Regions from separate parts of the Oceanisphaera avium genome, predicted to be linked through region 4. Evidence: predicted binding sites of a transcription regulator. Region 4 holds the regulator's gene; each other region holds the start of a gene.
The links. Region 4 encodes sigma-54, which starts transcription at its own class of promoters, with help from an activator protein. Its sites were predicted from a motif close to TGGCACNGTTTTNGCTT; they were not measured.
Positions count from the first base shown of each region.

Region 1 (9,009 bases), 1.3 Mb from region 4:
TTGCGCACGAGTAGACTCCGCCAGCTCCACGGTAATAATGTCGCCTACGCTGTGCGCTTTTACATCAGAGTACAAACTGTTGGCATAACTTTCTTGAAAAATAGAACCATTAGGCTCAAGTTGGCGCTCACTTAAGCTAGGAATAACAGGCGCAAACGCCGGATCGTCAGGCTTAGGCGTATAAGGCGTGCTGGAGCAGCCGGCTAAACTTAAGCCTGCAATCACCACTGCACTTATTACCGTTATGTGTTTGCGCATATCTATTCCTACCTTTATTAACTAACTGCTATTAATTTATCGCGCCTGCGTTACAACTGCTGGTTAATATACGCCAGCATGTCATCTACCGATGAAATCACCTTAGAGTTCATCTCATACACGCGCTGCGCTTGAATAAGGTTCACTAATTCTTCGGTCACGTTAACGTTAGAGGTTTCTAACATGCCCTGCTTAATGGTGCCGTAACCATCAGCACCGGCAATGCCTTGCATCGCAGCACCACTGGACTGGGTTTCTAAATACAAGTTTTCACCCTTTGGCTGTAAACCCGCAGGGTTAGCAAAGTCGGTAATAATTAACTGACCAATGATTTGGGCCTCGGCTTGGCCGGCCATTTGCACCGAGACTTCACCGTTAGTCCCTACACTAATGCTTTGCGCGTTCTCAGGAATTTGCATTTCTGGCTGTAGCGGATAACCGTTACCTGGAGTAACAATCACGCCCTCTTCGTTCAGCGCAAACTGACCATTTCGGGTATAACTGGTGGTGCCATCGGGTAGCAATACTTCAAAAAAGCCACGGCCATCAATCATCACATCCAGCGCGTTATCTGTGGTTTGCACGCTACCTTGGGTAAAGGTTTTTTGCGTAGCAACCACTTTACTACCGGCACCTAACATTAAGCCGGAGGGTAAGTTGGTATCGGCTGAGGCTCGGCCACCGGGCTGGTGAATATTTTGATAGAGCAAGTCTTCAAAAATCGCTCGGCCTTTTTTAAAGCCCACGGTGCTGGCGTTCGCTAAGTTATTTGAGGTGACCGAAATATTGGTCTGCTGAGCGTCTAAACCGGTTTTACTGATCCATAATGCTGGGTTCATTACATTCTCCTTTAGATGCGCAGCAGCTGAGCATGGGCTTTATCGTTTTCTTCTGCATGACTCATCATTTTTAATTGGGTTTCAAAGCGGCGTTGCAAATCAATTAAGTGGGTCATTTCTGATACGGGATTGACGTTACTGCCCTCCAGCGCGCCGGCAATTAATTGCACTTGAGCCGAAGCTGCCTCAACTTGTCCGTCTTTACGGCGAAATAAGCCATCTTGGCCTTTTTCAATCTCGGCATTATTAGGCAACACGGTTTTAATGCGCTGTAGCTCTTCACCGCCATCGGTGGGTTCCCCTTCAAGGCGCGCAAAGATAGTACCGTCTTTATTTATTTCCATTTTCTCTAATGGCAGCGGCAAAATAATCGCGCCACCATTATCATCTAATACGTTTAAACCGGTGCTGGTTTGCAAGCGGCCATCAGGAGCCACCTGCAAGTTACCAAAACGGGTATAAGCTTCACTGCCATCTTTAGATTCCACCGCCAGCCAACCTTCTCCTGCCACGGCAACGTCAAGATCTCGACCTGTGGTTTGAATGGGTCCGGTGGCAAAATTTTGCCCAGGGCGCTCTGTCATGGCAAACACGCGCGTTGGCGCACCTTCACCAAACGCTTGCATGGCGCGCGCTTGCTCCATGTCGGCTTTAAAGCCGGTGGTATTGGCATTGGCCAAGTTATTAGAGCGCACGGCCACGCTGTGCATGTTCTCTTTGGCGCCAGACATGGCGATATAAAGCAATTTATCCATTTCAGCTCCGTCGACCTTGGTCGAATAAGTACTGATTAATACTGGGCCAACAGGCTAGCCAGCGAATTGTTTAAATACAATGCAAGAAAGGTGCCACAAAATGTAAGAAGTAAGGTGTGAAGCGTGAGGAGAGGAAAACAAATGCTGAGCTGGGTAGCACTATACTGTAGCTGGCATCTCGAACTCTGTAGCTGGCATCTCGAACTCGCTGTCATCCTGATACCGGGTCGTAGCTCGGCATGACGAAGCTTCGGGATCTCGCTTTATTGTTTAATACACTAACACCAGATCCTGACGTGCGTCAGGATGACAACAAGAACGTAGCAGATTCAGCAGCCGTCATACCGGACCTGCTCCGGTATCTTGCACTTAGCATTTTTTCTTTAAACCTAAAGGCGAGATCCTGACGTGCGTCAGGATGACAACAAGAACATAGCAGATTCAGCAGCCGTCATACCGGACCTGCTCCGGTATCTTGCACTTAGCATTTTTTCTTTAAACCTAAGGGCGAGATCCTGACGTGCGTCAGGATGACAACAAGAACATAGCAGATTCAGCAGCCGTCATACCGGACCTGCTCCGGTATCTTGCACTTAGCATTTTTTCTTTAAACCTAAAGGCGAGATCCTGACGTGCGTCAGGATGACGGCAAAAGCAGAGCAAATCCTAGAGCCGTCATGCGAACAACAACTCAGTATCAGGATGAGGGCAATAAAAAAAACCGCTCTTTGTAAGAGCGGTGTTAGAGTTTTCTTATAGCTTAAAGCTTCGAGCTATGCCTTAACGGATCTGCAGTATGGTCTGTTGCAGTGTACTGTTCACTTCTAGCGCCCGCGAGTTAGCTTGGAAGTTACGCTGCGCGGTAATTAAATCGACCAGCTCGGAGGTTAAGTCGGTGTTAGATTGCTCTAACGCCGCCACACTTACCTTACCGAAAATACCAGTATTAGGCTGGCCGGTAACTGCCTCGCCCGATAACAAAGATTGGCGCCATTGGGTATCACCAATTTGCGTTAAGCCCTGCTCGTTAGGAAAGCGCGCCATGGCCACTATGCCTAAATTTTCTGTAGAGCCATTACTGTAAGTGGCTTGTACTAACCCATCCGGGCCCACATCCACCTTAGTTAAACGCCCTACTGTAGTACCGTCTTGGCGAGACTCAGTGATCTCAAAGGCACCGGAGTTAAGCGTGGCATCAGGGATCTTAATGTTTATCTTTTGACCTGCGTCTGAACCATTAGTAAAACCTAAAGCAACCGTCTCAAACTCTGTAGGTAATGGAGCAGTTAATACGCCGCTGTTATCAAAGGTTAAATCCAAGGTATCACTGGCAGGCGTACCACCTTGTTTCATTTGTCCATCAACTGCCACCCGCATTTCCCATTGGTTGCCAGTGATAGCAGGAACAACATTCGGATTAGGACCAATCTTAGTGAAATACTGAGTGAGCGTATGTGTATCACCCATAGAGTCATAAATCGTCATCGAAGTGGACGAGGTATAGGTCGCGGAGTCTTCGCGATCAAAAGGGGTCGCGACTCGGTCCATGGCATTAGCTTTTACCGGCAAGTTAACGCTGGTGCGAGCTTCTGCAGTTTGCTGCGGCTGGCCGGCTTTATCTGGTATGCGCAGCGGCTGTGTGCTATTAATGCCTAAGCCAGCAGGGGAGCCGTCGCTGTTCGCTTTATAGGTTTGTAAAAAGTGCCCTTGAGAGTTAGTTACAAAGCCTTCGTTATTTAAGCGAAATGCGCCAGCTCGAGTAAAGGTACGATCCAGTGAGCCAATTTCGTTAGACACCACAAAGAAGCCACTGCCGTTAATCGCCATATCGAGCGAGTTATCGGTAAATTGCAGTGCGCCTTGGTGAAACTGCTGCGATACGGCGGCGGTTTGTACACCACTACCGGTTTGAGTTTTGGCGTTAGCAAAAATAGAGTTGGCATAGACATCAGCAAACTCGGCGCGCGACTCTTTAAAACCGATGGTGTTAACGTTAGCGATGTTATTTGCAGTAACGTCGAGGTCTTTTTGGGCTGCGTTAACGCCGCTTAGGGCAATATTAAAAGACATAGTTGTGCTCCTTACGCCGCTTTACGGCCAGCAATTTCAAGTACTTGGTTCAAAGGAACACCCCCTAAACCAGATAAATTAACCAAAGTCGGACTATTAGCACTACCCAAAGTGACGCTATCTACCCGGCCAAAGGCCAATGCATTAAGATCTTCACGCTTATCATTCACTAAGCCGCTGATCTTAATTTTGTAGCGCCCTGCTACTGCAGGCTCGCCATTTTCTTGTAAACCATCCCACGTAAAAGGCACGTTGCCTCGCTGTGGCCCCTCTAGCGCAATTGAGCGCACTAACTGACCTTGTTCATTTTCAATGCGCACTAATACGTTATTAGCGCCCTCGCCCGTTACTGCCACGCCGTCTACCGGCTCTGCTTGATCCCAATAAGCAATGTTACTGGGTAGCAATACTTTTTGGCCCACTAGACTTGAGGCCTGCAGCGCTTGGCTAGAAGTCATTACCTCACTTAAGCCAGATAACTGCTCACCCATTTTACTAATGCCATCGGCACTGGTAAAAGCGGTCATTTGGGCAATCATGTCGGAGTTATCCGCCGGTTTAAAGGGGTCTTGATAGGCCAACTGTTGCGTCATTAGGGCAAAAAAGTCTTCTTGCCCTAATTGCGCACGACTGGGATCTTTAGCTTTTTCTGCAGGGCTTTGTTCGCCCGGCCATTTCATGCCATCTAGATAATCTTGGTTAATTTGCATGGCTTATTACCCCTTACCAAGACGCAGTGTTTGCTGCAGCATCTGCTTAGCGGCATCTGCTACTTGCACGTTAGTTTGATAATTACGTGAGGCACTGAGCATGTCGGTCATTTCTTCCACTACATTCACATTTGGCTTATAAATAAAGCCCTCGGCATCTGCCATAGGATGATCGGGATGAAATTCTTTAAGTAAGGGCTTATCCGTTTCGACGATGCCCATCACCTTTACGCCGACACTTTCTTGACGATCTGAAAGCGCCTGGTTTAAGTCGGCGGCAAATACCGGTTTACGCGCGCGGTAGGTTTCATTAATACTTGAGCTCACACTGTCGGCGTTCGCCAAGTTACTGGCTGTGGTATTAAGGCGCACCGACTGAGCGCTCATGGCGCTGCCGGAAATATCAAATACCTTAAATAGGCTCACATTGATTCTCCTTTAATGGCTTTTAACAGGCCGCTTATCTTGTCATTTAAAAACTCAAGCGAAGCTTGGTATTGCAAGGCGTTTTCCATGTAATTATTACGCTCGGTTTGTACATCCACCGTATTGCCATCCCCAGTATCAGGCTGATTAGGCACTCTAAACTGCACCATACCCGGCGGCGCAATATCTACCGCAAAGTGCTGCTGGTTAGTGCGCGCCAATGAAAAGCCTTGGCTGTTTTGGGCTTGGCTTAGCGCCGCCTGAAAATCCACATCTTTGGCTTTATAGCCAGGCGTGTCGGCATTGGCTAAGTTACTGGCTAATACCTCGGCGCGATTAGAGCGCGCCGTTAAGGCGTGCTGATGTATCCCAAAGGCTTTATCAAATGAAATCGCCACCCTGCACCTCGTATCTCGTTAATTAGCGGCTTGCCGCTGCGGCAGTCTGTTGCCACCTTGGCCAAATTAAGCGTTTATTCACTAGTAAATTGAATATTACACGCTTATTTATCGCCTCTTACTTATCTTGATTTATATTAAGCAAAAGCCGTGCCAAGGTTATAACGGTAAGTTAATGAGTCGCCTCCGCCATCCTGACAAAAGTCAGGATCTGGTTTACGTCTTGAAACAAGATACCGAGGCAAGCTCGGTATGACGGTATAGTTGTTTAGCTGTCATCCTGATGAACATCAGGATCTCTTAAAGTATTGAGTCGTGGGTATGAGATACCGGAGCAAGCCCGGCATGACGATACGAGGTGATGTTGGGTTATGCCGTCATCCTGACGAACGTCAGGATCTAGTTTACGTCTTGAAACAAGATACCGAGGCAAGCTCGGTATGACGGTATAGTTGTTTAGCCGTCATCCTGATGAACATCAGGATCTCTTAAAGTATTGAGTCGTGGGTATGAGATACCGGAGCAAGCCCGGCATGACTATAGGGAGTGATGTTGGGTTATGCCGTCATACTGACGAAAGTCAGGATCTGGTTTACGTCTTGAAACAACATACCGAGGCAAGCTCGGTATGACGGTATAGTTGTTTAGCTGTCATCCTGATGAACATCAGGATCTCTTAAAGTATTGAGTCGTGGGTATGAGATACCGGAGCAAGCCCGGCATGACTATAGGGAGTGGTGATGGGTTTAGCCGCCATCCTGACAAAAGTCAGGATCTGGTTTACGTCTTGAAACAAGATACCGAGGCAAGCTCGGTATGACGGTATAGTTGTTTAGCTGTCATCCTAATGAACATCAGGATCTCTTAAAGTATTGAGTCGTGGGTATGAGATACCGGAGCAAGCCCGGCATGACTATAGGGAGTGGTGATGGGTTTAGCCGCCATCCTGACAAAAGTCAGGATCTGGTTTACGTCTTGAAACAAGATACCGAGGCAAGCTCGGTATGACGGTATAGTTGTTTAGCTGTCATCCTGATGAACATCAGGATCTCTTAAAGTATTGAGTCGTGGGTATGAGATACCGGAGCAAGCCCGGTATGACGATACGAGGTGATGTTGGGTTATGCCGTCATCCTGACGAAAGTCAGGATCTGGTTTACGTCTTGAAACAACATACCGGGGCAAGCTCGGTATGACGGTATAGTTGTTTAGCCGTCATCCTGATGAACATCAGGATCTCTTAAAGTACTGAGTCGTGGGTATGAGATACCGGGGCAAGCCCGGTATGACGATACGAGGTGATGTTGGGTTATGCCGTCATACTGACGAAAGTCAGGATCTTGCTTTAAAAGATAACGAGGCTTATTTAATGCGATAAATAATGCCGGGGTTACAGCGGATCATTTCAAATTTATCTGATAATCCGGTTAACGACTCAGAAGCACCTAATAGCAAATAGCCTCCGGGGTTTAGGGAGCTGGCAAATTGATTGAGGATTTTCGTCTTATTAGCCGGTGAAAAATAAATAAGCACATTTCGACAAAAAATAATGTCAAATTTGCCTAATAAGCTATAGCTATCCAGTAAGTTAAACGGGCGAAAACTCACCATGTTTCTCACTTTTTCTTGCAGCTGCATCTTGCCCTCAGCTAGCGGCGTAAAAAAGTGACTTCTGCGCTCAGGCGACAAACCTCGCGCTAGCGATAAACTATCGTAAATTCCGGTTTTGCACTGTTCAAGCATACTGGCCGAAATATCGGTGGCCACAATTTGCAGCCCCGGCAAGCTTCCCGGCTTTCTTGCTTGATACTCTAGAGCGGTCATTGCAATAGAATAAGGCTCTTGGCCAGACGAGCTGGCCGCAGACCACACTTTTAAAATTTTCCCAGGCTTGGCTAATTCCGGAAATAACTTTTCTGTGAGTAACGTAAACGGATAGGTATCGCGAAACCACAGGGTTTCGTTGGTAGTCATGGCGTCAATCACGGCGGTTTTAAGCTCACGCTCGCGCATATTCATCGACTTAACCATGAGATCGTTAAGCGACTCAATTTTAAAGCGCGCCAGCAAAGGCGACAGCCGGCTTTTTACCAAATACTGTTTATTATCACCCAATACGATCCCGGTACTGGTTTCTAAAAAACGGCAAAAAGTTTGATATTGTTCGTCGGTCAGATTTTTCATCCGTTTCCTTACAGAAATTTAGAATGCAGCCTTCACGGCCGTTGCCAGCTCGTCGGGATGGAATTTGGCGATAAAATTATTGGCGCCGACTTTTTCAATCAGTGCTTTGTTAAACACACCACTTAAGGAGGTATGTAAAATAATATGCAAATCTTTAAGGGCTGCGCTATTGCGAATCTCTGCGGTGAGCGTGTAGCCGTCCATTTCTGGCATTTCCACATCAGAAATCACCATTGATAACTGATCAAGAATGGGGCCATTTTCTGCCAGCTCGCGCAATTTATTCAAAGCAAGCTTGCCGTTCTCTACCACTATGCACTCAATGCCTAAGCTTTCTAGCGTCTTTTGAATTTGGCGCCGTGCCACTGAAGAGTCATCAGCCACTAAAATCGGCTTTTGGGTAGCTGATTTTAAGTCTGAAACTTCATCCACTAATTCTTGTTTTACGTTTACTTCTCGTGGAGAAATTTCATCAAGAATTTTCTCTACATCTAAAATTTCTACTAACTCACCGTCTATTTCGGTGACGGCCGTCATATAATTACTGCGCCCCGTACCTTTAGGCGGTGGTAAAATGTCTTCCCAATTCATATTGACGATGCGCTCGACAGAGCTCACCAAAAAGCCCTGCACTGAACGATTATATTCAGAGATAATCACAAAACTGGTGTCAGTTTGTTCTACTGGGCGCCCGCCCATGGCCTTACTAATATCAATAATAGAAATGGTTTGACCACGAATATTAGCCACGCCTTTGATCACCGCATTACGCTGAGGGAGCGCCGATAACTTGGGGCACTGCAATACTTCTTTTACCTTGAACACGTTAATGCCAAATCTTTGACGGCCGTTTAGCCGAAACAGTAGTAACTCTAATCTATTTTGACCCACTAACTGTGTTCTTTGGTTTACCGAGTCGAGTATCCCCGCCATCGCAGTATCTCCCTTCACACCATGCTATTATTTTTAGCCCTGGCATATTTAATGCATGTTTCATGCTTCTTAATATATTCAGCACCAGCTTAGCACCCGCTAAAAACTGGCGCCATTCGCGCATAACCGAGACGTGACATCGGCCACTTAATTTACATATCGGCCAAGAGGGCAGAATGCTTAAAAGAATTTTATTAATATTAACAGCCGCTTTTTCACGTATTAGCACTTTACTCGGGCTTGGCGCGCTGTTTCTCTTACTGCTCACCGCTACCACAGCGCAAGCACAATCTTTAGGTGGCAGTAGTGTGCACGATGAAATTCGCCGCTACGCAGAGCAGTACGTTAAAGATCTCGTCCCCTTGCAACCAGAAGATAAATTGTTGGTTCAAGCGGCTAGCATAGATACGCGCCTTGCCTTAACCGAATGTCTAGG
Region 1 is NZ_CP021376.1:1,304,244-1,313,252, forward strand. It holds gene flgH (flagellar basal body L-ring protein FlgH) at 1-258, opposite strand, end outside; gene flgG (flagellar basal-body rod protein FlgG) at 309-1,097, opposite strand; gene flgF (flagellar basal-body rod protein FlgF) at 1,109-1,852, opposite strand; gene flgE (flagellar hook protein FlgE) at 2,633-3,922, opposite strand; gene CBP12_RS05970 (flagellar hook assembly protein FlgD) at 3,934-4,632, opposite strand; gene flgC (flagellar basal body rod protein FlgC) at 4,639-5,058, opposite strand; gene flgB (flagellar basal body rod protein FlgB) at 5,055-5,456, opposite strand; gene CBP12_RS05985 (CheR family methyltransferase) at 6,819-7,640, opposite strand; gene CBP12_RS05990 (chemotaxis protein CheV) at 7,659-8,573, opposite strand; gene flgA (flagellar basal body P-ring formation chaperone FlgA) at 8,750-9,009, shown strand, end outside.
Region 1: a site for sigma-54 is predicted at 5,596-5,612, ahead of flgB (flagellar basal body rod protein FlgB). Genes of this name have one in related genera too.

Region 2 (5,166 bases), 1.3 Mb from region 4:
GCAAACGAGACTTGCGCGCCGGACAACCTATTTTAAGCAGCCAATTATGTGTAGTGTGCAAAGGCGATAGAGTCAGCATTTTGGCCCAAACCGGTGGCTTAACTATTAAAACCGACGGCATCGCTAAAGAAGATGGCACTTTTAATGATAGTATTAGAGTCAGTAACGTGAACTCAGGCCGAGAGATCAGTGCGCGCATTATTAGCGCCGGCCAAGTACAAGTGCGACTATAAAGTTGGCTGCTAATTATTCCTAAAGTTATTAAAGTCCACGCCGATACCCTTGTACGCAGCAGCAAAATAGGACTTTCATATTATGGCTATCGACAAATTACCTTCAGGAGTTGGCACTAATGCCCCACTTCCTGCTAACAAATTTAAGCAAAACGTGAGCACAGACACCCCGAGCACGGCCGCACCCAGCACCAGCGTGGCTAAGCAAGACTCGGTTACTCTTACCTCCCAAGCAAAACACTTGAGCCAAGTGCAGCAATCTTTGGCAAATGCGCCAGCGCCAGACAATAGTGTTCGTCTTGAAGCGCTGAAAAAAGCCATTAACGAGGGCAGCTATCACGTAGACAGCGATCGACTGGCAGCCAATATCTCCCGTTTTGAACAGGATTTAGAAGGCCTCTAATATGTCGCTTGCTGCGCTATTAACTCAACAGAAATCCCAACTTGAGCTTTTGTTAGAGATCACTCAACAAGAGCTTGAGTTGATCGTAAAACGCCAAGCACTAGACTTACCCGCCTTAGCTGAGCGCAAACAGACACTGCTGATTAATATTCAAAATACCGATGCAGAGCTGGCAAGTCATGAAGAGCGCGAGCGTTTAACCACTGATTTTCAACCGCAAGTAGACAGTCTTCGTCAATTAGTCACTACCTGCCAAGAGCAAAGTGCGGTCGCCGAGCAATTACTTGAACAATCTCTAAATGGCGTGCGCCAGCTCGCTAATATTTTAAGCCGTCTGCACGAGCGCCAAAGCATGACTTACGATCAAAAAGGTCATACTAAAGGCATCAATAAAGGCAGCGGCTTTAAAGTGTAGTTTTACTGTTAAACGCTAAATTGAAAGATCCTGACTTTCGCCAGGATGACGGCTGTTTTTCGTCATACCGATACTGAATCAAGTTCTGCATGACGGCTCCGGTATCTCTCGTTCTTTATCGTCCAAGGCGCAGATTTTCATACAGTTTTAAATCTAGCTCTAACTCAGTAATGTACATATCGCCATCGGGATAACTGTTCACTACGCGCGCACCGCGCACCACACCGCGGCTACTGTTAGTGACAGGGCCATCTTGTAAAATATTGCTGTTAGTTACGCTAGAGCTAGAAGTTAATACCCCACTGAGTTGTTCGGTTAGCTCACGATAAGCGTCTAATTTAGAGGCGCGCATGGCGTGGAGTAATTTTTGCTGCGGATCTTGTGGCTGTTGCAAGCTAATAGGTGCATATCCTACAGCATACAAATGATTTTTAGCCGCCTTGGGGCCCCCCGTTGGCTGTTGGCTACAGGCAACTAATGGCCATAACAATAAAGCAATTAATAGCCCACGCTTATTTAGCATAACGGCTCCTATATTCAGGGGTAATTACTTGTACTTTTGGCTCTGGCCCTTGGGCTTTAACTAAACTGGCCACCAAATACTGTGGAATAAACTGCTGGGCGCTCCCAATCACGCTGTTATCGCCCATGGAAATTAAGCGCGCATTCACTAATTTACCACCAGAGGTATCACTAATGGTGCCGTGAACTAAATATTGAGCGCCAATGCGTGAGCTAAGTTGGCGATAATCGCGGCTCGTACTGAGATCGCCCTCAGGAGTAATGCGAATAAAAGGCAGCGTTTTAAAGTCCACTACCCGCAAGCCATATTGATTAAGTTGAAACATCATGGTCTCTGACAATAAGCGGCCAAATTCACTTTGTGTTTTATAATCTTCTTGATCCACAAAACCACTAACGGCGATGCCAGAGCCCGCATTTAATTGGTGACCACTGGATACTAAACGATAAGCCAATGCTGACATATGTTGCTGTAATTGCGTTTGCCCGCCCACTAAAGAAGGCCCAGCTTGAGGTAAATACGCACTGCGCGTACCCGCACTCATGCGCATCGGAATGCCATCTTGGCTATGACGAGGCGATACCTCAGGTGCAACTAATGGCCCTAAGGGTTTGCGATTAATATAATGAGCCGCATGATCATGGGGCAGATAATGATTATTAGCATCAAACTGCTGCTCTTCTGTATTGGTACAAGCACTTAGCCCTAGTACCATTAGCAGAATAAGAGATCTGGTCATCATGACTCCATAAAATAAAATGCCCACTTGGGCTAGCTGACTAAGGCTATCGGCCTAGCACTGGCAAACTTTACTGCTCGCCCGCATTTCCTAACCTAAGCGGCAAAAAAATGCCGTTTATTTCACTACGCTTTATTTATCATTAATAACGCGCTAGCCGCGGCTAGCAAAGGCTGAAGCGCTAAGAGTCATCTTGCTGACTATTTAATATTACTAGTAGGCAAGCTTTTTGCATAAACCTTGCCAACAATTGATTGCTGAGCCATATATCTTTTGCTCGCTGCTAACTAGGACGCTATCGTGTCAAAAAAAGCCCTGTTGCCCACATTAGTATTACTACTGCCGCTTGCGTTTAGCGCGCAGGCTGACTGGTATCAAGCAGAAGGCTCGGCGCCCCTTGGCCAAGGAATAGAAATGGCGCGCCAGCAAGCCATGGAGCAAGCTCTTACCGACGCCCTACTTCAAGCAGGCGCCTCGGTGGCGACGGTACAGTCCGTTACTAATGGGGCGCTTTCTGGCCAGCGACTGGATATTGCCGCTCAAGGTGAGCTAATGGATTATGTAGTGACTAATGAGCGCCGCTCACAAGGACGGTTATGGCTGACCTTGCGCGCCGATATTTGGCCCAACCCTCAGCAAGTACAAGCCCAGTGCGCTAGCCGTTATCGCCCTGGCATTAGCCTAACGCCCTTTGCGCTGCAATATCCTGAGCAAGGCCGATTTGGGCAAATTTATGAACTGGGACACGCGAGCAGCCAACGCTTAGCCCAGCATTTGGCGAATAGCGTCAACTTAATGACTCAACTTGATCATCAATTATTAACCGACTCTCACCTACCGCGCAGCCAAGGCCTACGTAAAGGCAGTGATGTACTGGCTAATAAACAACAATCGCGCCTGCTGCTCAGTGGGGTGATCAATGACATTAGTATGGAAGATGGCAACTGGTTAGCTTGGCAAAAAAAACGCCAAGTGCGCCAATTTTCAATCACCATTCACTTAGAAGACAGCTTCACCGGCGAGCGCTTAATTTCGCAGCAATATCATATTGAAGCGCCGTGGACCTTTAAAAAGCATGACAAGGTCAATGTGGCACAACAAAGCTTTTGGCAATCTTCTTATGGCGTCGCCGCCGACCAACTATTACAACGTATTGCCCGCGATATAGTAAAAGCACAATCGTGCATGAAAGCGATAGCGCATATTTTGCAGCAATCTGATGAAGGGATTTTAATGGACTTAGGCCGCCAAGCCGGCATTCAGCCAGGCGATCGATTTACACTGATTCACCGGCGCCAGTTACAGCCGGGCTTTTATAGCGAAACCTCGTCTAAAGCGCAATTTGTGGTACAACAAAGTCATACCGATTACAGCATATTGGCACCCGCCGATGCCGCGGCTCGCCAAATTCGTATTACGCCTGGCGACATGCTGACCTCGGTAAAATAATAGTTAGCGCCCAGCCCTTTGCCGTTATGCTGATACTGAATCGAGTTCAGCATGACGTAGATTAAGTACCGGTAAGACGACTAACTATCAGCCGTAAGCTATCAGGAAAAACACCGCCAGCCCTTTGCCGTCATCATGACGCACGTCAGGATCTCGGTTTAATCTATAGACCTTAAACATCAAAGCGAGATACGGTCGCCGCCATGCTGATACTGAATCGAGTTCAGCATGACGTAGATTCAATACCGGTAAGACGACTAACTATCAGCCGTAAGCTATCAGGAAAAACACCGCCAGCCTTTTGCCGTCATCCTGACGCACGTCAGGATCTATGTTTTAATACTCAAGCTCACCCTCTCATTTCACTCAACACTAAAACTCAACATCGTATTAAGCGAGTCGTTTTCTATTCAGTAATACCAAAATAGCGTTTATGCAGCGCTTTAACTTGCTCCATTAGCTCCAGTACCGGCCCTTGTACTTTAATATCGGGCGCGACTTCATTAATAGATAACGCCTTAACTGGCGAGGGTGGCACGCCCCACTCTGCACACCAAGTAGCAAATTGCTTAGCCGAGCAAATATAAACCACCCGCCCTAACCCCGCCCAGGCATGAGCCGCCGCACACATAGGACAATGCTCGCCCGAGGTATACATAGTGGTTTGCGCACGTTCTGTTTCACTTAAATGCTCGGCGGCCCATTGCGCCAGTGTCAACTCTGGATGAAAAGTGGCATTGGTATGAATTTGATTATGATCTTCGGCCAGCACTGCTCCTTGTGCCGATACCAATACTGAACCGAACGGTTGATCACCCTCCGTCAATGATTCTTCTGCCAGCGCCACACAACGGCGTAAATATCGTAAGTCCTGTTCGCTTATGGTCATCTCAAAGCCTCCTGCCTACTAAACACGCATCTAGCTTAACCCTACCTAAATAGAAACGCCTTGGCCACGAAAGAACAAATACAGGGCAGCGCCCGGCGCCTAGCACCAAGCTAAAAGAAAGCGGTACGTCTAACGCTGTACGCCATGCGTTAAAGATAAAACTGGTTTGGTTTTTTCGTATAGTGGTCGGCGTAAAGCGTATAGCCGTCTGCTAAGCTTTAATTAAATGTTCAAAATAATGTACAATATTTATAATTAATCGCCAACTGTAGGTTATTTTGTACATTATGGATTATTTAGAGCTAGGCAAAATAATACGCGAACTACGCCAACAGAAAAAAATTTCGCAACAACAAATGGCCGACCATTTGGCGATGTCTCGCACCACAATCAATGCTTTTGAACTGGGCCGTTCGGGCGACGTTGGTCTGAGGAAGGTCATGAAAATGCTGGATTATTTGGGCTATGAAGTCTCAATTCGTGAAAAATCTCCGTTCCCTACCTTTGAGGAGCTA
Region 2 is NZ_CP021376.1:1,313,510-1,318,675, forward strand. It holds gene flgA (flagellar basal body P-ring formation chaperone FlgA) at 1-233, shown strand, start outside; gene flgM (flagellar biosynthesis anti-sigma factor FlgM) at 316-636, shown strand; gene flgN (flagellar export chaperone FlgN) at 638-1,051, shown strand; gene CBP12_RS06010 (LPP20 family lipoprotein) at 1,167-1,574, opposite strand; gene CBP12_RS06015 (FlgO family outer membrane protein) at 1,564-2,316, opposite strand; gene CBP12_RS06020 (flagellar assembly protein T N-terminal domain-containing protein) at 2,614-3,762, shown strand; gene CBP12_RS06025 (nucleoside deaminase) at 4,169-4,651, opposite strand; gene CBP12_RS06030 (helix-turn-helix domain-containing protein) at 4,939-5,166, shown strand, end outside.
Region 2: a site for sigma-54 is predicted at 2,532-2,548, ahead of CBP12_RS06020 (flagellar assembly protein T N-terminal domain-containing protein). Genes of this name have one in related genera too.

Region 3 (9,009 bases), 770 kb from region 4:
GCCGACGATAAAGCCCCTTTTTCCGCCTTGGCGTTTAAAGTGGCAACCGACCCCTTTGTGGGCAACTTAACTTTTTTCCGCGTCTATTCGGGTGTTATTAGCACCGGTGATACCGTGATGAACTCAGTTAAGGGTAAACGTGAGCGTTTTGGTCGTATCGTACAGATGCACGCTAACAAACGAGAAGAAATTAAATCCGTTTGTGCGGGTGACATCGCCGCGGCTATCGGTTTAAAAGATGTGACAACAGGGGATACCCTGTGTGATCCTAGCGCACCTATTATTTTAGAGCGCATGGAGTTTCCAGAGCCAGTTATTTCTGTGGCCGTAGAGCCTAGAACTAAAGCTGACCAAGAAAAAATGGGCATGGCTTTGGGACGTCTGGCGCAAGAAGATCCGTCTTTTCGCGTTCATACCGATGAAGAATCCGGTCAAACCATTATTGCCGGTATGGGTGAGCTGCACCTAGATATCTTAGTAGAGCGCATGAAGCGTGAGTTTAGTGTTGAAGCTAACGTGGGTAAACCCATGGTGGCCTATCGCGAAACGATTCGCTCTAGTGCTCAGCAAGAAGGGAAGTTCGTCCGCCAGTCGGGTGGTCGGGGGCAATTTGGTCATGTATGGATTAAAATTGAGCCTCGCGAGCCCGGTGAAGGTTATCTGTTTGAGAATGCAATCATCGGGGGCGCTATTCCTAAAGAATACTGCCCGTCGGTAGATAAAGGCATTCAAGAACAGATGAAACAGGGCGTATTGGCCGGATATCCGATTGAAGATATCAAGGTCACACTATACGATGGCTCTTATCACGATGTTGACTCTTCAGAAATGGCCTTTAAAATCGCCGGTTCAATGGCGTTTAAAGAAGGGTTCATGAAGTGCGACCCCGTGTTACTTGAACCGGTAATGAAGGTTGAAGTAGAGACGCCAGAAGACTATATGGGTGATGTAATCGGTGACGTTAACCGTCGTCGTGGTATCATCGAAGGCATGGAAGATGGCTCGTCAGGCAAAGTAATTAACGCCGTGATCCCGCTGTCGGAAATGTTTGGCTACGCTACAGATCTGCGTTCACAGTCGCAAGGTCGTGCTTCATACTCTATGGAGTTTGATAAGTACGCCGAAGTACCTGCAAGCATGGCTGAAGCACTGGTTGCTGCTCGTAAAGGTTATTAATCTTTGTTTAAACTCCCCGCTTACAAAAATGAAGTGGGAACAAACTAGGAAGGACTAGTCCGTGTCTAAAGAAAAATTCGAACGCGTAAAAACACACGTAAACGTAGGTACTATCGGCCACGTTGACCACGGTAAAACTACGCTGACTGCAGCTATTACTACTGTATTAGCTAAGAAAATGGGCGGTAGCGCTCGCGGCTACGCACAGATCGATAACGCTCCTGAAGAAAAAGCACGTGGTATCACCATCGCCGCTTCTCACGTTGAGTACGATACTGAAGCTCGTCACTACGCACACGTTGACTGCCCAGGTCACGCTGACTACGTTAAAAACATGATCACTGGTGCTGCTCAAATGGACGGCGCTATCTTGGTTGTTGCTTCTACTGATGGTCCTATGCCACAGACTCGTGAGCACATCCTGTTGGCACGTCAGGTTGGCGTTCCATACATCGTTGTATTCATGAACAAATGTGACATGGTTGACGATGAAGAGTTGTTGGAACTGGTTGAAATGGAAATCCGTGAGTTGTTGTCTGAGTACGACTTCCCAGGTGATGACACGCCAGTAATCCAAGGTTCTGCACTGAAAGGTCTGGAAGGTGAGCCTGAGTGGGAAGCCAAGATCCTTGAGTTGGCTGACGCATTAGACTCTTACATCCCTGATCCAGAGCGTGCGGTTGACGGTGCTTTCTTGCTGCCAATCGAAGACGTATTCTCAATCCAAGGCCGTGGTACTGTTGTAACTGGTCGTGTTGAGCGCGGTATCATCAAAGTGGGTGAAGAGATCGAAATCGTTGGTCTGAAAGACACCGTTAAGAGCACCTGTACTGGTGTTGAAATGTTCCGTAAGTTGCTTGACGAAGGTCGTGCCGGTGAGAACGTAGGTGTTCTGCTGCGTGGTACCAAGCGTGAAGACGTTGAGCGTGGTCAGGTTCTAGCCAAGCCAGGCTCAATCAAGCCACACACTACTTTTGAATCAGAAATCTATGTTCTGTCAAAAGAAGAAGGCGGCCGTCACACTCCTTTCTTTAAAGGCTACCGTCCACAGTTCTACTTCCGTACTACTGACGTGACCGGTACCATCGAGTTGCCAGAAGGCGTTGAGATGGTAATGCCTGGTGATAACGTAAACATGGTTGTTACTTTGATCGCGCCTATCGCGATGGAAGATGGCCTGCGTTTCGCTATCCGTGAAGGTGGTCGTACTGTTGGTGCTGGTGTTGTTGCAAAAATCATTGCTTAATAACGCTATACACTAATAAAAAAGGAGGCTTAGGCCTCCTTTTTTTATGCCTGACATCAATAATTAGTTTTTTCTAATGTTTAAGATGCGCTATAGCTTAATTTAGCGCTTAACGGATTTTTAACTTAATAAGAGGCATTTATGGAGATTAAATCACTGACCCCTTCTTTCTCGGTGGCAGGCCAAATTAACAACGACGATCTTATTGCTCTAAAAGATGCCGGCTATGACACTGTTATCTGTAATAGGCCTAATGGTGAGGCTAGCGAGCAGCCCACAGCGCAGAGCCTGAACGAGCAGGCTAGGGCGCTAGGGTTAGAGTGGCATTGGCTACCCATTACTCCAGGCGAGCTTAGCCAAGCGCAGGTGAGTGATTTTGCCGAGCTACTTAGGCAGGCTGAGCAGCAACAGCGCAAGGTATTAGCTTTTTGTCGAAGCGGCATGCGCTCTATCTCGCTGTGGGCACTGACTCAAGCTCAACATACGCCCAGTAGCCAGCTGATACAACAGGCTAAAGCCGCAGGTTATGATTTATCTGGATTGACTTCTGAATTGAATCGCCTCTATCAACCCGCTTAAGGGAGTTAATAAAACCTGAAAATAAGTGGTTGGCCACAAATTAGTTAATTTTTAAGCATATCTGACTTGCATTGATAACTAATATCATTTAGATTTGCCTCATTGATGCGAGGAGGTGAGCTATGTATGTATGTTTATGCAAAGGTATTACTGATAGCCAGTTACGAGAGGCAATAGCCAGCGGTGGCAATGAATTTAAACAGTTAAAACAAGAACTGGCCGTCGGTTCACAGTGTGGTAAGTGTGTACCCGTTGCCATGGCAATTTTAGCCGAAGAAAACGCCAAGACCGCACCTTACTACCAAGTGGCTTAGCCGCTTCCTCCCGTTACACCTTTCCTTAGCTTTGCTTACAGTCTGGCCCCATTGGGGGCTTTGAGTGTGCCTATGATCCACCGCCCTCATTTGCGTACTTTATTTGTGCACAAGGCTATTCTTTGTCACCGATAGTTCGCTAGTATGGGGCTCGCTTGTTATAGGGACTCACATACCGATGAAAGAAACCTTTCGCACTCTGCCTGCTCATAAAAATGTCGCTCTTGTGGCGCATGATCATAAGAAAAGCCAGTTATTAGACTGGGTAGGACGGCGTGCCGAAGCCTTAAAGTTGCACCATCTTTATGCGACCGGCACCACCGGCACTATGCTAAGCCGCCAAGTGGGCTTACCGGTGCGCTGTTTAATGTCTGGCCCTATGGGCGGAGATCAACAGCTGGGGGCCTTAATTGCCGAAGGAAAAATAGACGTCTTGATTTTCTTTTGGGATCCGCTAAATGCCGTACCTCATGATCCTGATGTAAAAGCCTTATTACGCTTAGCCACCGTCTGGAATATTCCAGTGGCGACCAATATGGCCACCGCTGATATGTTGATGGACAGCATGCAAATGAGTAAGGATTTTAGTATAAGCGTGCCTGACTACGAAGGCTACTTGGCCGAGAGAACCAAGGAATAGCGGTTAACAACGCCTTACGCGGTACGCCCTACGTTTTTAGTTTTTGTCGTATGGCGTACGGCTTATAACGTAAGGCTGGTTTTCGTCTAATGCCTATCTAATTGCTTATAAGCATATTTTGGTCGGTTGTTCATGATTAGGTTTTTTTGCTCGTCGGTCATATTAGCCGGATTTAGGCCCAACACTTTAAAGGTAAGCAAAGGGCGCGCCGCAATGGCGATCATCAACGGCTTAATGGCATTTAAACCGGCCTCTCCTGGTTCACCAAAGGCATAAGTCAGAATGCCTTGCTCGAGCAAATTTTTGACGGCAGGCTCGGTGACTGGCAATTTTATGACGCTTTTTCGTTGGATCACAAATTCGCGTAACACCGCTTTTTCATTAGCATCTAAGTAATCGAGTAATTCTTTTAAAAGACGCTCTTGCATTAAACGCTGCTTGCGATAAAACACGTATTGAAAGGCCAACACAGCGGCGTGAGATAAGAAGTAAGAGCCTGCACCTACCATGCCTAAAATAAAAACTAACCGATAATCGCGAAGCCACAGGCCGAAAGCGCCAGAAAACCAGCTAGCAGGTAAGGCACTCACTAAGGTGCAGCTTAATAACAGCCAACACATAAAGCGATTAAAGGACGAAATTTGTCTTAAATCCCACATGAAATTCTCCGGTATAAGATGCACGTTGAGAACTGTTGCCGTTCTCATATCTGCGTGGTGCTGTACAGCGTTTAGCAAGATACATGCCATTAGCGTCCTGTTGCCGTCTTTTAGCCACTTAAGGCAGCGCACTCACTAGAGCATAAAGAATAAAAAGACTCAGTCAGTGGTGCTGTTTATACATTACCTTAACGTAAAGAGTATACAAAAGTTCTTAACATTGTGTGTGTTTTATGTTTTATTAGTGCCCCATTAAATTCATTCATATCTTCGACTAACACTAAAATCGACAGGGAGTCTTAACAATGAGTACAGTTACACTTGATCAAGCCTTAACCATCACCCGTGGCGCACTAGCCCGTGCGGCAGAGATTTCTGCCGCACCCTTAACCGTTGCGGTACTCGATAGTGCCGGCTATGTAGTGTCCATACAGCGCCAAGACGGTGCCAGCCTGCTACGCCCTGACATTGCTAAGGGCAAGGCATGGGGTGCGGTGGCACTTGGGCGTAGCTCGCGTGGTTTAGCTGAAGTCGCCGAAGCACGTCCTACTTTTATGAGTGCGGTTAATGTGATGGCGCAAGGACATATTATTCCCGCGCCCGGTGGCGTGCTGATCCGCGATGCCCAAAATAATATTATTGGTGCAGTGGGTATTAGCGGCGATACGCCAGATGTAGATGAAATTTGCGCGGTAGCGGGCGTAGAACTAGCAGAATTAGTTGCTGATTGTAAATAAGTCAGTATTTATTGGCGTTGATAAGCACGGCGGCAAGGCAGCTTAAGTGGTTATCAGCGTGAATTACTAATGTGATGTATTAGTCGAAAACAGGAGTGGGTAACAATAACCCCGTTTTATTAGACGAAACTTTATTGCCCCCTCACTGCTATTAATAATGATAAGCGTCCATATTATTGGGCGCTTTTTTGTTTTTTAAAACAATCGCGCTCTAATGTGCGTAAACTTACTTATAATAGCGGGCGAAAAATAAGGAGTTCAACCTATGTCTCGGATCAGAGCCAAGAACGAAGAGATTATTATAAAAGCGGCCAGCCGAGTCTTTGCCGAGCACGGTTATGCTGCCACTAAAACGGCAGCTATTGCTGAGCTTGCCCAATTACCCAAACCTAATATTTATTATTATTTTGGTAGCAAAGAAAAGCTGTATCGCGCCGTGCTAGAGAGCGTGGTTGAGCCCTTGTTAGCGGCTTCTGCTCCTTTTATTGAATATCAAGATCCGGTAGAGGCACTGACGGGCTACATTAAATCTAAGCTGAGTATTTCCAAACACTACCCTTATGCCTCTAAGGTGTTTGCTAATGAAATTATGCATGGCGCTCCCCATCTCCCTGCCGACATCATAGCCCAGCTTGCCGAGCAAACTCGCACCTTAAGCAGCAAGCTAAAAGATTGGATAGCAAGAGACTTAATGGCAGACATAGATGCCCATCATTTACTGTTTGCTATTTGGTCTGCGACTCAAACTTATGCCGATTTTAATTGGCAAATTACTCAAGCACTCGGTAAAGAAGAGTTAGAGGATACCGACTTTGAGCGTGCTGCCGAGCTAATTACACGCATGGTGATTACCGGCTGCGCCGTAAAGTCCTTACCTAATTCTTAATCAAGTACGGATGAGCGTCGCTAAGCGCTATCTGCCACTGGGTGTAGCACAGTGGCAGATAAGTTATTTATTCAGGTAGCGACTATCATTAGGTGATGGCTTAGCCGTTAGTCGTTGTTGTAACTAAAACGTTAAAAATACCCATCTTATTCCTTCCTTATCTAACCTCATGATTTTACTATGTTAACTGTTACCCATCAGATTATATCTCTATTAAAGTTACCAAAAAGTAAAATTTATATTGACTAATTGGTCAGCTTTTATTTTAATTACACATGAAGATATTATTGCTGTGCCGCCAACTTAGGTGTGCCGTGTTTATGCTTGAGGAGGTTAGCTTGATTAAGTTCCTACTTAACCAAGAATTGCGAGAGGAAAGTGACCTGTCGCCCAATATGACGGTGCTTAATTATTTACGCACGCGCGTCGGTAAAACCGGCACTAAAGAAGGCTGTGGCTCAGGTGACTGTGGTGCTTGCACCGTGGTCTTGGGAGAGCGCGAAGGCGAGCATATCCGCTACCAAACTGTTAATTCTTGCCTTACTTTCGTGTCTACCTTACATGGCAAACAGCTACTCACAGTAGAGGATCTAAAAGAGAAAGATGGCAGCCTACATCCGGTACAGCAGGCCATGGTGGATTTTCACGGCTCACAATGTGGCTTTTGTACGCCTGGCTTTATTATGTCAATGTTTGCCCTTAGCAAAAATAAGCCCAGCGCTAAGCAGCATGATATCTATGAAGCACTCGCAGGTAACTTGTGCCGCTGCACGGGTTATCGCCCAATTGTCGATGCTGCCAAGACCATTGCTGAGCAGCCGCAGTTAGTTGATCAGTTCTCACGTTATGAAAAAGAGATATTAGCCAAGCTTGATACGATAGAAACCGACACCTTAGTTACCCTTAACGGAAACGATAAGGTGTGCTTCTCACCGGTGTCTAGTGACCAGTTAGCACAGCTGTTAGTTGAACACCCAGATGCGCAATTACTTGCAGGCGGCACCGATTTAGCGCTGCAAGTGACCCAGTTTTATCGTGAATTACCTACCATGATTTATGTAGGTAATGTGGCTGAGCTTAAGCAACTAGAAGAAGATGATACGCAGCTCATTATAGGCGCAGCCCGCAGTTTAAGTGATAGCTATGAAGCGCTAAGTCGGGTATTCCCGGATATGGGTGAATTGTTAGAGCGCTTTGCGTCGTTGCAAATTCGCAATCAAGGTACGCTTGGCGGCAACATAGGTAATGCATCGCCGATTGGTGATGCACCGCCGGTGTTAATTGCGCTAAATGCGCGCTTAGTATTACGCCAAGGTGAAACTCGCCGCGAGCTACCGATTGCAGAGTATTTCATCGATTATAAAAAAACGGCGCAACAAAGCAGTGAGTTTATTGAAAAAATCATTATTCCTAAGCCCCAAGCGGATCAGTATTTTAAAGTCTATAAGCTGTCTAAACGCTTAGATGACGATATTTCTGCGGTATGTGGTGCCTTTAACCTCACTATTACCAATGCCACCATCTCCCAAGCGCGTATTGCCTTTGGTGGCATGGCGGCAATCCCTAAACGAGCCGCAGCTTGTGAGCAAGCGCTACTTAATCAGCCGTGGAACTTAGCAACGGTAAAAACAGCCATGGCTGCCTTGGCCAATGATTTTGAGCCGCTGTCTGATTTTAGAGCGAGTAAAGAATATCGTACTAAAACAGCTACTAATCTGCTCTACAAATACTTTCTGGAGCAACAAAGTCTGCAACTGGAAACTAGGGTGACGTCTTATGTCTAAAACCACACCACATACTTTGACCATCGAACAGATGATGGAGCAAGTAAAGCAAAACCTGCAAACCGGCGTCGGTAAATCTGTGCCCCATGACAGTGCCGCCAAACAGGTGGCAGGCGAGGCGCAATACATAGATGATCGCCTGGAATTTCCCAATCAGCTGCATCTTTATGCTCGTATGTCGGAACGAGCTCATGCCCGTATTACCAAGCTAGATGTTAGCCCTTGCTATGAAGTAGAAGGGGTGACTTTAGTGATCACCGCCGAGGATGTGCCAGGTAAGCTAGATATTGGTGCCATTTTACCGGGCGATCCGCTGTTTGCCGATGGTGTGGTCGAGTATGTCGGTCAGCCGATGTTTGCGGTAGCGGCTAAAGATTTAACCACAGCACGTAAAGCCGCTATGTTAGCCATTGTGGAATATGAAGACTTAACGCCGATTTTATGTGTTGAAGAAGCGCTAGCTAAACGCCACTTTGTGACCGAAAGCCATAAGCAACAGCGCGGTGACTCGGCAGCAGGCTTAGCCAATGCTAAGCACGTGATTGAAGGTAGCTTACATATTGGCGGTCAAGAGCATTTTTATCTAGAAACACAAATTAGCTCGGTAGTGCCCACTGAAGATGGCGGCATGATGGTGTTTACCTCTAGCCAGCACCCCACAGAAATTCAAAAGCTAGTAGCCAGCGTGCTAGGCGTAAGCATGCATAAGGTAGTAGTAGATATGCGCCGTATGGGTGGGGGTTTTGGCGGTAAAGAGACCCAGGCTGCGGGCCCGGCGTGTATGGCGGCGGTGGCAGCCCATCTGACTGGGCGTCCTACTAAGATCCGCTTGCCGCGTATGGAAGATATGAATATGACTGGTAAGCGCCACCCTTTTTATAACCAATATAAAGTGGGTTTTGATGATACTGGGCGTATTCAAGCCACGGATATTATCGTGGCGGGCAACTGTGGTTATTCGCCGGATTTATCTTCATCGATTGTCGAT
Region 3 is NZ_CP021376.1:1,860,979-1,869,987, reverse strand. It holds gene fusA (elongation factor G) at 1-1,176, shown strand, start outside; gene tuf (elongation factor Tu) at 1,238-2,422, shown strand; gene CBP12_RS08615 (TIGR01244 family sulfur transferase) at 2,564-3,001, shown strand; gene CBP12_RS08610 (bacterioferritin-associated ferredoxin) at 3,124-3,315, shown strand; gene CBP12_RS08605 (methylglyoxal synthase) at 3,494-3,955, shown strand; gene CBP12_RS08600 (superinfection exclusion B family protein) at 4,042-4,614, opposite strand; gene CBP12_RS08595 (GlcG/HbpS family heme-binding protein) at 4,920-5,351, shown strand; gene CBP12_RS08590 (TetR/AcrR family transcriptional regulator) at 5,617-6,237, shown strand; gene xdhA (xanthine dehydrogenase small subunit) at 6,576-8,021, shown strand; gene xdhB (xanthine dehydrogenase molybdopterin binding subunit) at 8,014-9,009, shown strand, end outside.
Region 3: a site for sigma-54 is predicted at 4,687-4,703, ahead of CBP12_RS08600 (superinfection exclusion B family protein). Genes of this name have one in related genera too.

Region 4 (9,009 bases):
CACTTGCACCAGTTGCACGGCGGCGCGGGCATGAAGGCCTAGCTTATTAACGATTTGTAAGTCGCGTTCAACTTTTTGCATGTTGTTTTTCTAGTGAGCGGTGGCGCAGTTGTACGCTTTTGTCCATTTCTTTAAACGACTTAGCTAATTGCTCAACTAAGTAGACAGAGCGATGTTTACCACCGGTACACCCAATCGCCACTGTGACATAACTGCGATTGTTTCGCTCTAAGTGGGGCATCCAGGTGACCAGTAAGTTTTCGATTTGCCAAAGGTACTTAGTCACTTCCAGCTGGCTATTTAAATAGGTAGCTACCGGTTCATCCCGGCCGTTGAAAGGCCTAAGTTCATCAATCCAGTGGGGATTAGGCAAGAAGCGGGCATCAAAGACGAAGTCGGCATCTTGAGAGATACCAAATTTATAGCCAAAAGACTCAAATACCCAATTTAGCTCGCGCTCTTTCTTACCTAGAATGCGCGCGCGAATAATTTCGCTTAAGTCATGAATACTTAACTCTGAGGTATCAATACGCAAGTCAGCCTCAGAAGATAAGGGGGCCAATAAGTGCGTTTCTTCACGAATGGCCTCATCGAGCGTTAAGCTCAAGCGAGACAGCGGGTGGAGACGGCGAGTATCACCAAAGCGGCGGATCAGCGCTGCATTATCGGCATCAATAAAGATACTGGATAAATTCACGCTCTCAAGCGCGCGGACATCGTTTAAACAAGCTTCTAATTTTTCGCTGCTATCGGGGAGGTTGCGCACATCGATACTCACCGCCACTTCGCCAGGCTTATTTAAGCGCATTTTAACTAACTGGGGGAGCAGCTCTACTGGCAAATTATCGACACAGTAATAGCCTAAATCCTCAAGTACCCGTAACGCCACGGTTTTACCCGATCCAGAACGACCACTGACGATGACCAGCTGCATATCGGCTCCTTAGGAAGAGATCATGATCTGATAGAGCTCGTCGTCGCTTTTAGCTTGGCGCAGCTGCTTACAGATCTGCTTATCACTGAGCTTTTCTGCAATCAATGACAAGGTTTTAAGGTGTTGTTTACACTCTTGCTCAGGCACGAGCAAGGCAAACACTAAACTAACGGGCTGATTATCGATGGCATCAAATTCCACCGGCTCAGCAAAAGTGAGTAGCACAGCGGTGGCTTGGTTTTCATCACCAATACGACCATGAGGAATAGCAATGCCGTTGCCAATACCGGTACTGCCCATTTTTTCCCGTGCTAAAAGGCAGTCAAACAATTGTTGACTGCTAACGTTGAGGTGTTCTGCGGCGAGCTCGCTGATAATTTCCAGCGCCCTTTTTTTGCTCGAGCAAGGGACGGCACTTCGCGTGCAGTCCCTGCTTAGAATATCGGCGACTTCCATGGTTATTTTTGCTTGAGCTTCTCTTTATGTTTAATAACTTGGCGATCGAGTTTGTCGAACAAACCGTCGATGGCAGCGTACATGTCTTCTTGTTGACAAGTGGCAAAAATTTCACCACCGCTGAGATGAATTTTAGCTTCGGCAATTTGCTGTAGCTTCTCTAGCGTTAACACCACATGCACTATGGTGATGTTATCAAAATGGCGCTCGAGTTTAGCGAATTTATTATTTACATAATCACGTAATGACTCAGTGATTTCAACATGATGTCCGGTCAAGTTTATTTGCATAAGATCTTCCTTCTAGGTTCGCCCTACAGCAGGCGTTTACGCTGATTGGAAGGGGGTATGGCCAGTGACTCACGATACTTGGCTATGGTCCGTCTGGCCACTTGTATCCCCTGTTCGGCCAATAGTTGAGCGATTTTACTGTCACTCAATGGCTTTACTGGGTTCTCTGCCGCGACGAGTTTCTTAATAAAGGCGCGAATCGCAGTGGAAGAACACTCACCGCCACTTTCGGTGCCTACGTGGCTTGAGAAAAAATACTTTAACTCAAACACTCCTTTAGGAGAGTGCAAAAATTTCTGAGTAGTAACGCGAGAAATAGTCGACTCATGCATCTCTACTACTTCGGCGACTTGGTTGAGTACCATGGGCTTCATTGCCTCAGCACCATACTCAAAGAATGCCTGTTGTTGTTCAACAATACAATTAGCAACCTTGAGTAAGGTCTCATTTCTGCTTTCTAAACTCTTGATAAACCACTTTGCATCTTGAGTATGTTGGCGAATAAACTGGCCATCTGCGCCTTGCTTACCTTGTGCCATAGCGGCATAGGTTTGGTTTAATCGCACCTTAGGCAAGGTCTCTAAATTGAGCTCGGCTTTCCATATGCCTTGTTGTTTGGTCACTAATACATCGGGAATGACATATTCAGAGTTATGCTGCAATAAGGTATTACCGGGGCGCGGTTCTAGCTGTTGGATTAAAGCTAACACATCTCTTAGCTCGTCTTCTTTAAGCCGAGTAAGGCGCTGTAAGGTACGATAGTCGCGATTACCTAATAGCTCCATGTGTTCATCGATAAGCAAGAGCGCTTCGTCGAGCCATAAGGTCGTGGGCTCAAGCGCCAGTAACTGTATTCGCAAACACTCTTGTACGCTGCGCGCGCCTACGCCCAGTGGATCAAAATGCTGAATTCGCTTTAGAACCGCCGTCACTTCGTCGGCTTCTATGGCTTGGTCACCGCCATTGACCGCGGCCAAGATATCTTCTAGCTCGACGCTGAGATACCCAGCGTCATCAATCGCGTCAATAATGGCTAAGGCAATGGCCTGGTCGGTCTCACTAAAGGGCGTAAGCTGCATTTGCCATAATAAATAATCTTGCAGAGTCTCGGTGGTTTCACCCTGATAAAGCGTATCTTCTAATCCCTCAGGAACTCCCCCGGTGCCTGCCGTACCTGCAGAGGCGGTATAAATATCGTCCCACTGGGTATCCATGGGCATTTCATCAGATAGTTGATGCTGCTCCATGGCTTTATCGGTGGCCATTTGCTCGTCTTGAGCGCTAGGGAGCGGCGCTAATTCTTCATCTAACGCCGACTCGTCGGCTTCTTCTTGCTCTAACAGCGGATTATTTTCCAGTGCTAGTTGAATTTCTTGCTGCAACTCCAGACTCGACAGCTGCAACAAACGAATCGCTTGTTGCAGCTGCGGGGTCATAGTGAGTTGTTGCCCCATACGTAATTGAAGAGTTGGCTTCATAGTTGTAAAAACCCTTTCATAGCAACCAAAAGTCCTTTCTTATCAACTGCAGGGGAGGGCTGTTTTAACATCATCTAGGAGGATGCTTACAGGCTAAATTGCTCGCCTAAATAGACTTTTTTCACCTGTTCGTTAGCGAGAATTTCTGCGGGGGTGCCAGCGGCAATGCGATGGCCATGGCTAACAATATAAGCGCGCTCACACACATCAAGCGTTTCTCGAACGTTATGGTCAGTAATCAACACCCCTAAGCCACGATCACGCAAGTGCAAGATAATTTGCTTAATATCCAACACCGAAATGGGATCAACCCCAGCAAAGGGTTCGTCCAATAAAATAAAGCGCGGATCGGCGGCTAACGCGCGGGCAATTTCTACTCGTCGGCGTTCCCCACCCGATAAGCTCATGCCCTGGCTGTGGCGAATATGGCCAATGTTAAACTCTTCGAGCAGCTGTTCCATTTTTTGCTCGCGCTCATTGGCTGTTAAATTTTTACGGGTTTGTAGCACCGCCATAATATTATCCGCCACACTTAAGCGGCGAAAAATAGACGCCTCTTGAGGTAAATAACCAATACCTGAGCGGGCGCGCACATGCATAGGCTGGTGGCTAATGTCTTCATCGTCAATGGTAATGCGGCCAGCATCGCGCTGCACTAAGCCCACTATCATGTAAAAAGAAGTGGTTTTACCCGCACCATTTGGGCCTAGTAGGCCCACAATTTGACCGGTGTTAACGGTTAAGCTCACATCTGCTACCACTTGGCGGCCTTTATAGCTTTTTTGTAGACCGCGAGCTTTCAGGGTTGCCATGATTAAGGGTTAGCCTCTTTATTATTCATCTCTTGCAATTGCTCAGGCAAAAATACGGTTTTTACCCGTCCTTGATTGCCTTGACCTTGCGCCTCCATTTGCTCGCGGTCGATGTCATAGCGAATACGATAGCCGGTCACTATGTTATCGTTTTGCTTTAATTGTGCATTATTGAGCAAAGTAATGGAGCGAGTTTTAATGTCATAGGTAATCTGTTTAGCCTGAGCGTTTACCGGCTGGCCGCTGTCTAGTACTTGATAGTAAGTGGCAGGTGAGCCGTACGCGGTCATGGTTTGCAAGCCTTTATCATTACGGGTTACCACTAATTTAGCGGCGCGCACATCGAGTGTGCCTTGTTTAACGATAACATTATCGGTAAAGGTCACTTTATTGTTGGCCAGCTCCACCAATTGACTGCCTGCATCTATGGTGACGGGCTCTTTATAATCGGCTTCTTTAGCTTGAGTGGTACTCATGCTCAGCACTAATAGTGCCGCAAAGCTAAGGAGTCGTGTAGGTTGCCTGAGTATCATGCAGTAGTTCCACCGTTTGTTGATCAATCTGTCCCAGTAACCCTTGGCCGTGGGCCTGATAAGTGGGGCTGCTCAGCTGTACCGCACGATTTGAGCGTAGCTGATTATTAATAAAATCCAGTTCTAAGTATTCAGTGGTCAGGGTTTTGATCACGGCCTGAGCTTGTAAACCCTTGCCGATGACATTGCCATTTAATACGGCGTTGTCATCGGTGTTAATCATGCCCTCGTCGCCACTGAGACGCCACTGCGGCTCACCATTGGGGGTGTAAAGCAAGATAACAGGTTTTTCCATTAGGGTCATGGTGAGCGGCTCATAGTGCTCAGCATAATCGGCGTTTAAGCTTCTATACGGTAATCCTAGCTGATTAAACTGCACACTTTTTAAGTTTTTTGCAATAAAATCAGGTTGATAGTCTTGTTGACTAGCCGGCTTAGTGGCCACAGGCTTAAACCATTGCCAGCTAATAAGCGCCACTAAAAATAAACCGCCAAACGCCCATGTTTGTCGGCTCATATACTCATACCTTGGGCTTGTTCGAGTACACCTTGTGCTTCTAAAATTAGATCGCACACTTCTCGTACACAACCTCGCCCGCCTTTAAGCTGAGTTATATAATCGGCGCGCTTTCGTACCAAGGGGTGGGCATCATTAACCGCCACGCCTAAGCCACATAATGCCATTACGGGTAAGTCCACCACATCATCGCCGATATATGCGACTTGCGCAGGGCTTAAGTTAAGCTCGCTCAAGAGTTGATTAAAGCTAATACGCTTATCGGCTTGTGCTTGAAAAACATGGCTAACGCCAAGGGACGCCATGCGCTCGGTGACGATACGTGACTCACGCCCAGTGATCACCGCCACCACAATGCCCGCATTTTGCAGCGCTTTAATGCCAAAACCATCCTTAGTGTTAAAGGTTTTAAACTCTTCACCTTGATTGCCTAGATAAATTAGGCCATCGGATAACACGCCATCTACATCGCAGATTAATAGCTTTATTTGACTTAACTGGTGCCACACATTGCTAGCTATGGGGCCATACAGCTCGGATTGCTCCATTAAATTACTCCTGCTAGTAATAAATCGTGCATATTAAAAGCGCCAATGGGGCGGCGAGCGTCATCGAGCACTAAGAGACCGCTAATTTTCTTTTCTTCCATTAGTTGCACCGCCTCTGCGGCCAGCATGTTGGCGTGCACTGTGGTGCAATGGCTGCTCATCACTTTATCTATGGTGGTGGTATGCACATCTATTTTTTTATCTAAGGTGCGCCTGAGATCGCCATCAGTATAGATACCGGCTAAGGTTTGTTGCTCATCGACCACGGCGGTAAAACCTAAGCCACTGCGGCCAATTTCTAATAGCGCATCGATGATCAGGGTATTAAGCCCCACGCTTGGCACATGCTGCTCTTTATGCATGATATCACCTACTCTAAGTAACAAGCGTTTACCTAAAGCGCCGCCAGGATGGCTCAGTGCAAAATCATCGGCAGTAAAGCCACGCGCTTCTAATAAGGAGACGGCCAGCGCATCGCCCATGACTAATGCCGCAGTAGTACTTGCTGTAGGAGCTAAGCCTAAAGGACAGGCCTCTTGTTCAACGCGAGTACATAAATGCACATTAGCTTCGCGTGCCATGGTAGAGCTTGGGTTGCCGGTTAAGCAGATCAGCGGAATAGCACGGCGTTTAAGCACCGGCAATAAAGAGATAATTTCACTACTTTCACCTGAGTTTGATAAGGCCAGCACCACATCTTGTTTGCCAATCATGCCCAGATCCCCATGGCTAGCTTCACCTGGATGCATAAAAAAAGCCGGACTGCCGGTACTGGCCAAGGTGGCGGCTATTTTATGGGCGATATGACCGGATTTGCCCATGCCAGTAACAATAATTTTTCCGGGGCAGTCAAACAGTAATTGGCAAGCCTCAGTAAAGGCATGATCCAAATATTGATAAAGGCCATCGATGGCTGCCTTTTCAATATCCAGTACACGCTGGGCCGTTTTTTGATAATTAAATTGCGCAGTCATGGTGTTCTCCACGTGTTAGGCGCAGCCATTATAGAAAAGCCAAGGTCGATTAGCGACCGTCAATCACACCTCTTCGCATTAAAGAAGCCTTCAGGGTGCAAAATCTTAAAGTAATTTTAGGGAAGAAAGTCAAAAATAAGGATAGTTAAGTCACTAAATGGCGCATAAGGGGATGCTAACTTAGTCTGTGTGTTGCCGATCTCACAGGGAAACCATACAATTCCTTCTTTTCGTTGGGGAATCAGTTTGAGCCAGAACCTTGTTGAAATAAGGGATCTCTGCTTTAGCCACGGTGAGCGAACCTTATACGATGGCATCAGTCTGCAGATCCCTAAAGGCAAAATCACTGCCATTATGGGCCCCAGTGGCATAGGCAAGACCACTATGCTGCGCTTAATTGGTGGCCAAATTAAACCAAGTAGCGGTGAAATACTGTTTGATGGCCAATCTATTCCTAAGATGAGCCGCGCGCGCCTGTATCAAGAGCGCCAGCGCATGGGCATGTTATTTCAAAGTGGGGCCTTATTCACGGGAATGACGGTGTTCGATAACGTAGCTTTTGCTTTGCGTGAACACAGCGGTTTTCCTGAAGAAATTATTCGCACGCTAGTGATGATGAAGCTAGAAGCGGTGGGCCTACGCGGAGCGGCCGAGCTCATGCCCGCTGAGCTTTCGGGCGGTATGGCAAGACGCGCCGCCCTTGCGCGCGCCATTGCCCAAGACCCTGAATTGATTATGTATGATGAGCCCTTTGCCGGACAAGACCCTATCAGTATGGCGGTGTTAGTCAAACTTATCGCTGAGCTTAACCGCGCCCAAGGCTTAACTTCTATTGTGGTTACCCACGATGTAGACGAAGTCATGAGTATTGCCGATTATGCCTATGTCATCGCCAATAAAAAGGTGATCGCCGCCGGTACGCCTGAAGAATTACGCCAAGGGACTAACCCTCAACTGGTGCAATTTTTAGAAGGTGAAGCGGACGGGCCCGTGGCTTTTCATTATCCTGCTCCGGCTTTTAGGGAGTCGCTTGACCATGTTAATTAATACGATTGGCCGCTTAGGGCGTAAAGGGGTTGCCAGTCTCACTGCAGGTGGGCGCGCTGGTATTATGTTGCTGCAAGCGTTAGTCGGGAAGCCTAAACCTAAAAAACACTTGCCACTATTAGTAGAGCAGCTGCAAGTGGTGGGCGTGCAATCGGTAGCCATCATCTTAGTTTCTGGCTTATTTATAGGCATGGTATTGGCGCTGCAAGGCTATAACGTCTTGGTCGATTTTGGCGCCGAGGGCATGTTGGGGCCTTTAGTGTCACTGTCGCTATTGCGAGAATTAGGGCCGGTGGTCACCGGCTTATTGTTTGCAGGGCGCGCGGGCTCAGCGCTTACCGCAGAGCTTGGCTTAATGAAAGCCACCGAGCAGCTTTCTAGCTTAGAAATGATGGGCGTGGATCCGCTGCGCCGCGTGGTAGCGCCGCGCTTTTGGGCAGGCATGATCAGTATGCCGTTGCTGGCGTTGATGTTTAGCTTAGTGGGTATTTGGGGCGCTAAGCTGGTCGGTGTGGACTGGTTAGGGGTCGATGCCGGTGGTTTTTGGTCTGCCATGCAAGCGGCAGTCGATTTTAAACAAGACATCATGCAAGGTTTTATTAAGAGCTTAGTATTTGCCTTGGTCGTCACTTGGATTGCTTTGTTTAACGGTTATGATGCCAAGCCTACGGCGGCGGGGATCAGTCAAGCCACGACGCGTACCGTGGTTCATTCTTCTTTGGCGGTGTTGGGGCTAGATTTCGTCCTAACCGTCGTTATGTTTGGGTAAATAGTGATGAAATACAGCAAACTGGAATTCAGTGTAGGCTGCTTTATGTTAGCCGGTATCGGCGCCTTACTCTTGCTGGCTTTTAAAGTCGCAGGCATTAATGTACAAGGCCAAGGTGATACTTATACCCTTTATGCTAAGTTCGATAATATTGGCGGATTAAAAGCCCGCTCTCCTATTAAAGTGGGTGGCGTGGTCGTAGGGAGAGTCAGTGAGATTAAACTGGATGCCCAAGATCAAACGCCGGTAGTTACGCTTACCGTTAACAGCAATGCCGGTCAGTTTTCACAAAGCAGCACCGCCGCTATTCAAACTTCAGGTTTGCTTGGTGAACAATATTTAGCGCTTAGTCCAGGGTTTGTTGATGAAGAAATGGGCATCGATATGCTAGCGGATGGCGATTTTATAACTGACACTCAATCGGCGCTGGTTTTGGAAGAGCTGATTGGTAAATTCATTTATTCTATTGGTGATAAATAAGCCAAGTGCAATCTTAGGAGCCACATATGAAAAAATTACTGCTATCGGGATTACTGGTTATCGCCGGCACCTGGGCGCCATTTGCTTCAGCACTTACCTTAACTGATCCCTATCAGCTAGTGAGTGAGGTGGCACAAAATACGTTTGATCGCCTTAATAACGAACAACGTC
Region 4 is NZ_CP021376.1:2,630,871-2,639,879, forward strand. It holds gene CBP12_RS12115 (HPr family phosphocarrier protein) at 1-81, opposite strand, end outside; gene rapZ (RNase adapter RapZ) at 68-934, opposite strand; gene ptsN (PTS IIA-like nitrogen regulatory protein PtsN) at 944-1,390, opposite strand; gene hpf (ribosome hibernation promoting factor) at 1,393-1,680, opposite strand; gene CBP12_RS12135 (RNA polymerase factor sigma-54) at 1,704-3,158, opposite strand; gene lptB (LPS export ABC transporter ATP-binding protein) at 3,245-3,970, opposite strand; gene lptA (lipopolysaccharide transport periplasmic protein LptA) at 3,973-4,503, opposite strand; gene lptC (LPS export ABC transporter periplasmic protein LptC) at 4,472-5,020, opposite strand; gene kdsC (3-deoxy-manno-octulosonate-8-phosphatase KdsC) at 5,017-5,568, opposite strand; gene CBP12_RS12160 (KpsF/GutQ family sugar-phosphate isomerase) at 5,568-6,542, opposite strand; gene mlaF (phospholipid ABC transporter ATP-binding protein MlaF) at 6,789-7,589, shown strand; gene mlaE (lipid asymmetry maintenance ABC transporter permease subunit MlaE) at 7,579-8,358, shown strand; gene mlaD (outer membrane lipid asymmetry maintenance protein MlaD) at 8,365-8,838, shown strand; gene mlaC (phospholipid-binding protein MlaC) at 8,865-9,009, shown strand, end outside.